Regions from separate parts of the Pseudomonas sp. SJZ080 genome, predicted to be linked through region 2. Evidence: predicted binding sites of a transcription regulator. Region 2 holds the regulator's gene; each other region holds the start of a gene.

Region 1 (3,281 bases), on a different contig from region 2:
GCTTCACCGGTAACCAGCGCTTCGATGTCCAGCCGATCGGCAATACGGGAAGCAGCGCGCAACATCATACGCTTCAAAACTACACCCATATGACTGTTATCGACTTTCCCGAGAATTTCTCCCAGTACTTCCTCGAACGGCACACTGACAAATAACACGCGTTGGGAGCTGCCGTACTTCTTCCAGATGAAGTGCGCGACTTCCATGACGCCCAGTTCATGGGCCCGCCCGCCCAGATTGAAGAAGCAGAAATGGCTCATCAGGCCGCGGCGCATGATCTGGTAAGCGGCAACAGTGGAATCGAAGCCGCCGGACATCAGTACAAGCGTCTGCTCCAGTGCACCCAGCGGATAACCGCCGATGCTGTTGTGCTGGCTGTGGATCACAAACAACCGTTTGTCGCGAATTTCGATACGGACTTCGATTTCCGGCTCTTTAAGCGAGATTCCGGCGGCACCGCACTGGCGACGCAGTTGGCTGCCGACGTATTTCTCGACATCCATCGAACTGAATTCATGCTTGCCGGCACGCTTGCAGCGCACCGAAAAAATCTTCCCGGCCAGCGAGTCACCGAAGTGCAGCTTGCACTTGGCGACGATGTCATCGAAGTCGCCCAACGGGTATTCGTCGACCTGCAGGAAATGCGCGATGCCCGGCATGCAGCTCAGGCGGTCGGTCATGTCCTTCAGTACTTTGGGCTCAGTCACGCGGGTTTCAAGCTCGAGATTGTCCCACACACCGTTCACCACCACGGCCGGGTCCAGGTCACGGAGCACGGTGCGGATGTTTTTGGCCAACTGGCGGATGAAACGCATCCGTACCGGGCGGCTCTTGATGGTGATCTCGGGGAAGACTTTTACGATTAGTTTCATGAAAACAGCGCGCGCTGGGCCAGCCGAAAAAGGGGGGCGCGGATTATAGCGGAAATTGCTCAAGGTTTAACCAGTTAATGTGCAGAAGGTTTTCAACGCACCAAAACGGGTCATTTACTGGCTTCAACGCAACATTGTAGGGCGACATTTTGCCCCGCAATGCGATTTGTGCCTTTATAAGCGTGATATTGGGGCAAAAAACCCATGGTGGGGCACTGGCATGCAATTTGCTCCCTTGTGAGGCAGGTTGCCTTGGCAGAGTATTCGCGCCGGCATCACCCACATTCTAAGGGCATCCACTACTAAGCCCGAAGCCACCCGGAGGACACTATGTCGAAGTCGGTTCAACTCATCAAAGATCATGACGTCAAGTGGATTGATCTGCGCTTCACGGACACCAAAGGCACTCAGCACCACGTGACCATGCCGGCTCGCGACGCGCTGGATGAAGCTTTCTTCGAAGAAGGCAAAATGTTCGACGGTTCCTCCATCGCTGGCTGGAAAGGCATCGAAGCCTCCGACATGATCCTGATGCCGGACGACAGCACCGCTGTCCTCGACCCGTTCACCGAAGAGCCGACCCTGATCCTGGTTTGCGACGTGATCGAGCCTTCGACCATGCAAGGCTACGACCGCGATCCACGTGCGATCGCCAAGCGCGCCGAGGAATACCTGAAGTCGACCGGTATCGGTGACACCGTATTCGTTGGTCCGGAACCAGAATTCTTCATCTTCGACGAAGTGAAGTTCAAGTCCGACATCTCTGGCTCCATGTTCAAAATCTTCTCCGAACAAGGTTCGTGGATGTCCGACCAGGACGTGGAAGGCGGCAACCGTGGCCACCGTCCAGGCGTCAAAGGCGGCTACTTCCCTGTTCCGCCGTTCGACCACGACCACGAAATCCGTACCTCCATGTGCAACGCCATGGAAGAAATGGGCCTGGTCATCGAAGTTCACCACCACGAAGTGGCGACTGCCGGTCAGAACGAAATCGGCGTGAAGTTCAACACCCTGGTAGCCAAGGCTGACGAAGTTCAGACCCTGAAGTACTGCGTGCACAACGTGGCTGATGCCTACGGCCGCACCGCCACCTTCATGCCTAAGCCTCTGTACGGCGACAACGGCTCGGGTATGCACGTTCACCTGTCCATCGCCAAAGATGGCAAGAACACCTTCGCTGGCGAAGGCTATGCCGGCCTGTCCGACACCGCTCTGTACTTCATCGGCGGCATCATCAAGCACGGTAAGGCCCTGAACGGCTTCACCAACCCGTCGACCAACTCCTACAAGCGTCTGGTCCCAGGCTTCGAAGCTCCGGTAATGCTGGCCTACTCGGCTCGCAACCGTTCCGCTTCGATCCGTATTCCTTACGTGTCCAGCCCTCGCGCTCGCCGTATCGAAGCCCGCTTCCCGGATCCGGCAGCCAACCCATACCTGGGCTTCGCTGCACTGTTGATGGCTGGCCTGGACGGCATCCAGAACAAGATCCACCCTGGCGACGCAGCTGACAAAAACCTGTACGACCTGCCGCCTGAAGAGGCGAAAGAGATCCCACAAGTTTGCGGCAGCCTGAAAGAAGCCCTGGAAGAGCTGGACAAAGGTCGCGCGTTCCTGACCAAAGGCGGCGTGTTCTCCGATGACTTCATCGACGCTTACATCGCCCTGAAAAGCGAAGAAGAAATCAAGGTCCGCACCTTCGTACACCCACTGGAATACGAGCTGTACTACAGCTGCTGATCCGGTAGCGCTGCAGCACGCGGCGTGACAAAAAAGAGGCCTCCTTCGGGAGGCCTTTTTTATGCCCGCAATTCAGCGGGTGAACATTCCCCCTTGTAGGAGCCGGCTTGCTGGCGATGGCATCCACAAGATCGCTATCGCCAGCAAGCCGGCGCCTACAAGGGGGGTTATGCGGTGTTTGGGGGATTTCGGTAAATCATGCCCAAATGTTTACAACTTGGGCCAACCGTCGCCACTGACCTATGCTGCAATCCAACGTTTTCGTTTCTGGTCGATTTTATGGGTCGTGGTTTTCTATTGATGCTGTTGTTGACTGCCCTGCCCGCCGCCGCAGCGCAGATCTATAAGTACACCGACGCCGCCGGTAACACCGCCTACAGCAATCAACCGCCCGACGGCGTGAAGGCGCAGCCGGTCGAGTTACCGCCACTCAATAGCGTCGAGCGCCAGGCGTCTCCTGCCGCACCTGCCGAAGCCACCAGCAGCGAACAGTCGCGCAGCGCCTACGAGGTGCTGGAGTTGACCAACTTACCCACCACCGAAGCGCTGCGCGCCAACAACGGCACCTTCACCGTCAACGTGCTGATCAAACCCCGCCTGCAAGGTCCGCATTTGTTCAGGTTGTTGCTGGACGATCAGCCTTACGGCCAGCCGAGCAACGTGCCGATCCTG
Region 2 (3,281 bases):
AGCAAGGTTTCTTCGTCGGCATCCAGGTACAGGACATCGCACTGGATATGCCGGCTGCGAACTTCTGCGAGCAGTTCCGGAAAACGGCTCAGGTGACTCGGCAAGTTGCGTGCGTCGATGGAGACGGCAACCAGCGGCTGAGCCAGCTCGGTATGAATCAACGCACGTTCGGCCAGTTCCGGCAGCAGCCCGGCAGGCAGGTTGTCTATGCAGTAATAGCCGTTGTCCTCGAGAACATCGAGTGCGGTACTTTTACCTGAGCCGGAGCGGCCACTGACGATGATCAAGCGCATGATTAGTGCCTGTTTTGCTCGTCCAGGACAACCTGGTACAAGGCTTCATTGCTCGCGGCGCTACGCAGGCGATCACGGACTTCCTTGCGATCAAGCATGCTGGCGATCTGGCGGAGCAATTCCAGGTGCGCATCGGTGGCCGCTTGCGGGACCAGCAGAACGAACAGCAGGTCGACCGGAGCGCCGTCGATGGCGTCGAAATCGATGGGAGCATCCAGGTGCATCAAGGCACTGATGGGCAAGGTGCAACCTTTCAACCGACAGTGGGGGATAGCTATACCGTTACCAAAACCGGTCGAGCCAAGTTTTTCACGGGCAATCAAAGCCTCGAAGACATCTTGCATCTCCAGATCCGGCACTTCCCGGGCGATCAGGTTGGCAATTTGCTCGAGGGCTTTCTTTTTGCTGCCGCCCGGCACGTTCACGAGGGAACGGCCGGGGGTCAGGATGCTTTCAAGTCGGATCATGGGTTGGGAGTGTTAACGACCGGTCGCGCCCTGGAGGAGGCTTTGGGTCTTTTCCTTATGCTTTTTGAGTTGTTTATCCAGCTTGTCGGTCAGCGCGTCGATCGCCGCGTACATGTCGGTATGTTCCGCGTTTGCGACCACTTCATTGCCGGGAATATGCAGTGTGGCTTCGATTTTCTGCTTCAGCTTCTCGACCGTCATCGTGACTTGCACGTTGGTGATCTTGTCGAAATGCCGCTCTAATCGTTCGAGTTTTTCGCCGATGTAGGTGCGAAGAGGTTCGGTCACTTCCAGTTGGTGTCCACTGATGTTGACTTGCATACAGCTTCTCCTTCGTTGCCAGTGCATAAAGCGGTAGATCAGATGATCTACCACTGGAACGCTGTGGCGTGGCTCTACATCAACCGCTTGCGTTCGCTCGAAGGCGCGATCCCGAGGGATTCGCGGTACTTGGCGACGGTGCGGCGAGCCACCTGAATGCCTTGTGCCTCCAGTAAACCAGCGATCTTGCTGTCACTCAACGGCTTTTTCTGATTTTCCGCCGCAACCAGTTTTTTGATGATCGCGCGGATCGCCGTGGACGAGCATTCGCCGCCTTCGGAGGTGCTGACGTGGCTGGAAAAAAAGTATTTCAGCTCATATATGCCCCGAGGGGTATGCATGAATTTTTGCGTGGTCACCCGGGAAATCGTCGATTCGTGCATGCCCACCGCTTCGGCGATGTCATGCAACACCAACGGTTTCATCGCTTCGTCGCCGTATTCCAGAAAACCGCGCTGATGCTCGACGATCTGGGTGGCAACTTTCATCAGGGTTTCGTTACGGCTCTGCAGGCTCTTGATGAACCAGCGGGCCTCCTGCAACTGATTGCGCATGAAGGTGTTATCGGCGCTGGTGTCGGCGCGGCGCACGAAACCGGCGTATTGGGCGTTGACCCGCAGGCGGGGCACCGATTCCTGATTCAGTTCTACCAGCCAGCGCTCGTTGTCCTTGCGCACGATCACGTCGGGAACGACGTATTCGGCTTCACTCGACTCGATCTGCGAGCCTGGGCGTGGGTTGAGGCTCTGGACCAGTTCGATCACCTGGCGCAGTTCATCTTCCTTGAGCTTCATGCGGCGCATCAGTTGGCTGTAGTCGCGGCTGCCGAGCAAGTCGATGTAGTCGGTGACCAGGCGCTTGGCCTCGGCCAGCCAAGGTGTCTTGGCGGGCAGCTGACGCAATTGCAACAGCAGGCATTCACCGAGGTTGCGGGCACCGATACCGGCCGGTTCGAATTGCTGGATGCGATGCAGGACGGCTTCGATCTCATCCAGTTCGATGTCGAGCTCCGGATCGAAGGCTTCGAGGATTTCCTCGAGGGTTTCGGCCAGGTAGCCCTGATTGTTGATGCAATCGATCAAGGTCACGGCGATCAGGCGATCGGTGTCAGACATCGGCGCAAGGTTCAGTTGCCACAACAGGTGGCTTTGCAGGCTTTCACCGGCCGATGTGCGGGTGGTGAAATCCCACTCGTCGTCATCGTTGCTCGGCAGGCTGCTGGCGCTGGTCTGGTAGACGTCTTCCCATGCAGTGTCGACGGGCAATTCGTTGGGGATACGCTCGTTCCAGTCGCCCTCATCGAGGTTGTCCACCGTCGGGGCGGTTTCCTGGTACGAGGGTTCTGAGACGTCGGCGTTGGGTTGCTGTTCGGCTTTGTCGGCCAAAGGGTCGGTGTTATCGAAGTCGTCGCCTTCTTCCTGGCGTTCGAGCATCGGATTGGACTCCAGGGCCTCCTGGATTTCCTGTTGCAGGTCCAGGGTCGACAATTGGAGCAGGCGGATGGCCTGTTGCAGCTGCGGTGTCATCGTCAGCTGCTGGCCCATTCTCAAGACTAGCGATGGTTTCATGGCAGGGGCTAAACACCTTATTCGCCGGCGCACATGCGCCATCCACTACAGGGCGCCGGAGCGCCAAACATAAGCAAATTATATGCCCGAAACTGCAGCGTTTGCCTAGAGCGCTGTAACAATAAAAAAGTATTGATTTTTTATCGAGACAGGCGCTCGGGCAACCAGCCAGACACCTCAGTGCTTAAAGGCGGAACTCATGGCCCAGATAGACTTCTTTCACGAGGTCGTTGGCCAGGATGGTGGCAGAGTCACCTTCGGCGATCAGCTGGCCATCGTTGACGATGTAGGCGGTTTCGCAGATATCCAGGGTTTCACGGACGTTGTGGTCAGTGATCAGCACGCCAATGCCCTTGGCCTTGAGGTGGTAGATGATCTGCTTGATGTCGCCCACCGAAATCGGGTCCACGCCGGCGAAGGGTTCGTCGAGGAGGATGAATTTCGGGTTGGTTGCCAGTGCCCGGGCGATTTCCACGCGGCGGCGTTCACCACCGGACAGGCTCATGCCGAGGTTGTCGCGGATGTGGCTGATGTGGAATTCCTGCAGCAGGCTTTCCAGTTCTTTGCGACGATCGGCCTTGTCGAGTTCCTTGCGGGTCTCGAGGATCGCCATGATGTTGTCGGCGACCGAG
Region 3 (3,281 bases), on a different contig from region 2:
ACTGTTTACTGACACACCGCCATCGCCAGCAAGCCGGCTCCTACAGTTTGGTTTTGCGGTGCCCACAATAGAACAGGCCCCGAACACGAATGTCCGGGGCCTGTAATGGCCACATCCTTGTGGCCGTCGCATGAACTCTCAAGTGGCGGCAGACGTATGACTCGGCTCGTCTACCGCGCCTCCTCCCAGTCCAGGCGAGAAGTCTTGCCTTACTCCGCTTTCAGGCCATCAGCGGAGACCGCTTTGACGCCTTTGATTTTCTTGGCGATAGCCACGGCGGTGGTTTTCTGAGCGTCAGTCACCGCAACGGTGGACGACAGGGATACAACACCTTTGTTGGTTTCGACTTTGATGTCGGTACCAGGAATGCCTTTTTCGGTCACCAGGTCAGCTTTGACTTTGGTGGTGATCCAAGTGTCAGAGGTTGCTTCTTTGGCTTCTGTCACTTCACCAGCAGCCAGCACCATTGGAGACTGGGTAGCCTGGGTGGTTTGAGCAAATGCAGCGTTGGCCATGGTCAGGGTCAGCGCGGTAGCAGTAGCAGTAGCAGTAGCGGCAGCGATAGCGAACTTCTTCATACGAGTAACTCCTGTTTTTTCATAAAGTCTGCTGCGTGTCTTGTCAGCAGGGTTACTGGGTATATTGCGAACGCTGTGCCAATGTTGAGAACGGAAATAAATCTATATAAATCAATATGTTATACAAACAGCCAATTTTCGGAATCATGCAAATTGCATGACTTCGATTTTATGTACATGCAAGTTGCGGGTTTTCGTGTGGGCCTAAGGCCATGAATTTGCGGGGTTTTCTACGTCTCGTTAAGCACCACGGCGAATTTGACGTTTTTACCCCAAAAAAATGCCCCATCTCGCGATGGGGCATTCTTCTATTTACACGTCTGCAGCATTACGTTGCAGAGGCCGTGCAACCAGGCGGTGCGTAATCGGCAGTGACGCCGGTTGCGCATGACCAGCCCGTAGTTGCGCTACGAGTAAGCGTAATGGTTTTACCTGCCACAGGTGCGGGGGCCTTCTGCAGCGTGCAAACAATGGTGCCAGCGCCGGACGCAACCGTACCGGTTACAGCGATGGCGCAGTTCTGCGTAGTCGTTCCAGCACCTGCCAGCGTGGTGGGTTCTGCAGTGCCGGCATTCATCAGGTCTTCAAACGAAACCTTCAATGCTGCAATCTCCGCCAACCCCGCCGTCACCTTCGCCCGTGCCTGATATTTCGAGTAAGCCGGCAACGCAAACGTCGCCAGAATCCCGATGATCGCCACGACGATCAGCAGTTCGATAAGCGTAAAACCTTTCTGAGTATTCATAGACAAGCTCCATGCATGAGTCGAAATCTCATGATCTGAACTAGCCACAGCACAGCCCGTGCCAATCCGTTAATCCCCTGTTAACGGGGCGCGAGAACAACGCGGCGCTTTTGCCAGCACACAAGGTCCGCACTAACTGACACTTTTTGTCACCACAGCAGCCCTGGTTTGGTTCCTTCGGTTGACTAGGCTATAAGTCATGAACTGTCTGCGTCCGGTATCCCCATGAATGACATCGCCCTTAGCGGTCTGGCCAAGCAATTGGTCCTGGCCGAACTGCTCACTGACAAAAGCGCGCAACAGGCGTATCAGCAAGCCCAACGCCAGAAGCTCTCCCTGGTCAGTTATCTGGTACAGAACAAACTGGTGAAAAGTCGTCAGGTCGCCGAGATCGCCTCGGAGCATTTCGGCATGGCGCTGCTGGACCTCCACTGCCTGGACAAAGAGTCCCAACCCAAAGGGCTGGTCAGCGAAAAACTGGTTCGCCAGCACCAGGCCCTGCCCCTCTGGCGGCGCGGCAACAAGTTGTTCGTCGGGGTTTCGGACCCGACCAATTACCAGGCCATCAACGATATCCAGTTCAGCACCGGGCTGAACACCGAAGCCATTCTGGTTGAGGACGACAAGCTCAGCGACGCCATCGAGAAATTTTTCGACAGCCACAGTACCGGCCTGGAAGACATGGCCGATGTCGACCTCGATGGCGTCGACATCGAGTCGATCGATGACCGCAACCAGGACGCCATCGCCGGGCAAGACGCCGACGATGCGCCGGTGGTGCGCTTTGTCCACAAGATGTTGCTCGACGCGATCAAGAGCGGCTCCTCCGACCTGCACTTCGAACCCTACGAGAAAACCTACCGTGTGCGGATGCGCACCGACGGCATGCTGCGTGAAGTCGCCAAGCCGCCGATTCAACTGGCCAACCGCATCGCTGCGCGCCTGAAAGTCATGGCCAGCCTCGACATTTCCGAGCGGCGCAAACCGCAGGATGGGCGGATCAAGATGCGCCTGTCCAAGAGCAAGTCCATCGACTTCCGGGTCAACACCCTGCCGACCCTGTGGGGCGAGAAAGTGGTGATCAGGATCCTCGACCCGTCCAGCGCGCAAATGGGCATCGACGCCCTCGGCTACGAGCCGGAGCAGCAAGACCTGTACATGGCCGCGCTGAAGCAGCCGCAAGGGATGATCCTGGTGACCGGCCCCACCGGTTCGGGCAAGACCGTATCGCTCTATACCGGGCTGAATATTCTCAACACCGTGGACATCAATATCTCCACCGCCGAAGACCCGGTGGAGATCAACATGGAAGGCATCAACCAGGTCAACGTCAATCCCAAGCAGGGATTGGGTTTTGCCCAGGCGCTGCGCTCGTTCCTGCGCCAGGACCCGGACGTGATCATGGTTGGTGAGATCCGCGACCTGGAAACCGCCGAAATTGCCATCAAGGCCGCCCAGACCGGTCACCTGGTGCTGTCGACCCTGCACACCAACAGCGCCGCGGAAACCCTGACCCGCCTGCACAATATGGGCATTCAGGGGTTCAACATCGCCACCTCGGTCAGCCTGATCATCGCCCAGCGCCTGGCGCGCAAACTGTGCAGCCATTGCAAGAAACCCATCGACATTCCCCGCGAGGCATTGATCAAGGAAGGCTTTCCCGAGGAACGCATTGGCTCGTTCACAATCTATGAGCCGGTCGGTTGCGACCAGTGCAACGTTGGCTACAAGGGGCGCGTGGGGATTTATGAAGTGGTGAAGAACACACCAGACCTGCAACGGCTGATCATGGCCGAAGGCAATTCGTTGGAAATCGATATCCAGATGCGCAAGGACGGCTTCAACGACCTGCGTACTTCCGGGCTGATCAAGGCCATGCAAGGCATCACCAGCCTTGAAGAAATCAACCGGGTCACCAAGGACTGAACATGGCGGTCAAAGCAGCAAAAATCAGTGTG

What was found. Region 2 encodes sigma-54, which starts transcription at its own class of promoters, with help from an activator protein. Its sites were predicted from a motif close to ANTGGCATNNANNTTGCTNT; they were not measured.
Region 1: glnA (glutamate--ammonia ligase) is a predicted target of sigma-54. The motif match lies at 1,087-1,106, and genes of this name have one in related genera.
Region 3: FBY04_RS17865 (pilin) is a predicted target of sigma-54. The motif match lies at 1,370-1,389, and genes of this name have one in related genera.

What each region holds. Positions count from the first base shown of each region.
Region 1 covers NZ_VIUK01000001.1:126,736-130,016, reverse strand. Annotated here, with positions in the region: gene thiI (tRNA uracil 4-sulfurtransferase ThiI) at 1-872, opposite strand, end outside; gene glnA (glutamate--ammonia ligase) at 1,203-2,609, shown strand; gene FBY04_RS00665 (DUF4124 domain-containing protein) at 2,889-3,281, shown strand, end outside.
Region 2 covers NZ_VIUK01000003.1:333,895-337,175, reverse strand. Annotated here, with positions in the region: gene rapZ (RNase adapter RapZ) at 1-293, opposite strand, end outside; gene ptsN (PTS IIA-like nitrogen regulatory protein PtsN) at 296-760, opposite strand; gene hpf (ribosome hibernation-promoting factor, HPF/YfiA family) at 773-1,081, opposite strand; gene FBY04_RS06380 (RNA polymerase factor sigma-54) at 1,156-2,649, opposite strand; gene lptB (LPS export ABC transporter ATP-binding protein) at 2,834-3,281, opposite strand, start outside.
Region 3 covers NZ_VIUK01000013.1:40,714-43,994, forward strand. Annotated here, with positions in the region: gene FBY04_RS17860 (BON domain-containing protein) at 210-578, opposite strand; gene FBY04_RS17865 (pilin) at 907-1,323, opposite strand; gene pilB (type IV-A pilus assembly ATPase PilB) at 1,549-3,249, shown strand; gene FBY04_RS17875 (type II secretion system F family protein) at 3,252-3,281, shown strand, end outside.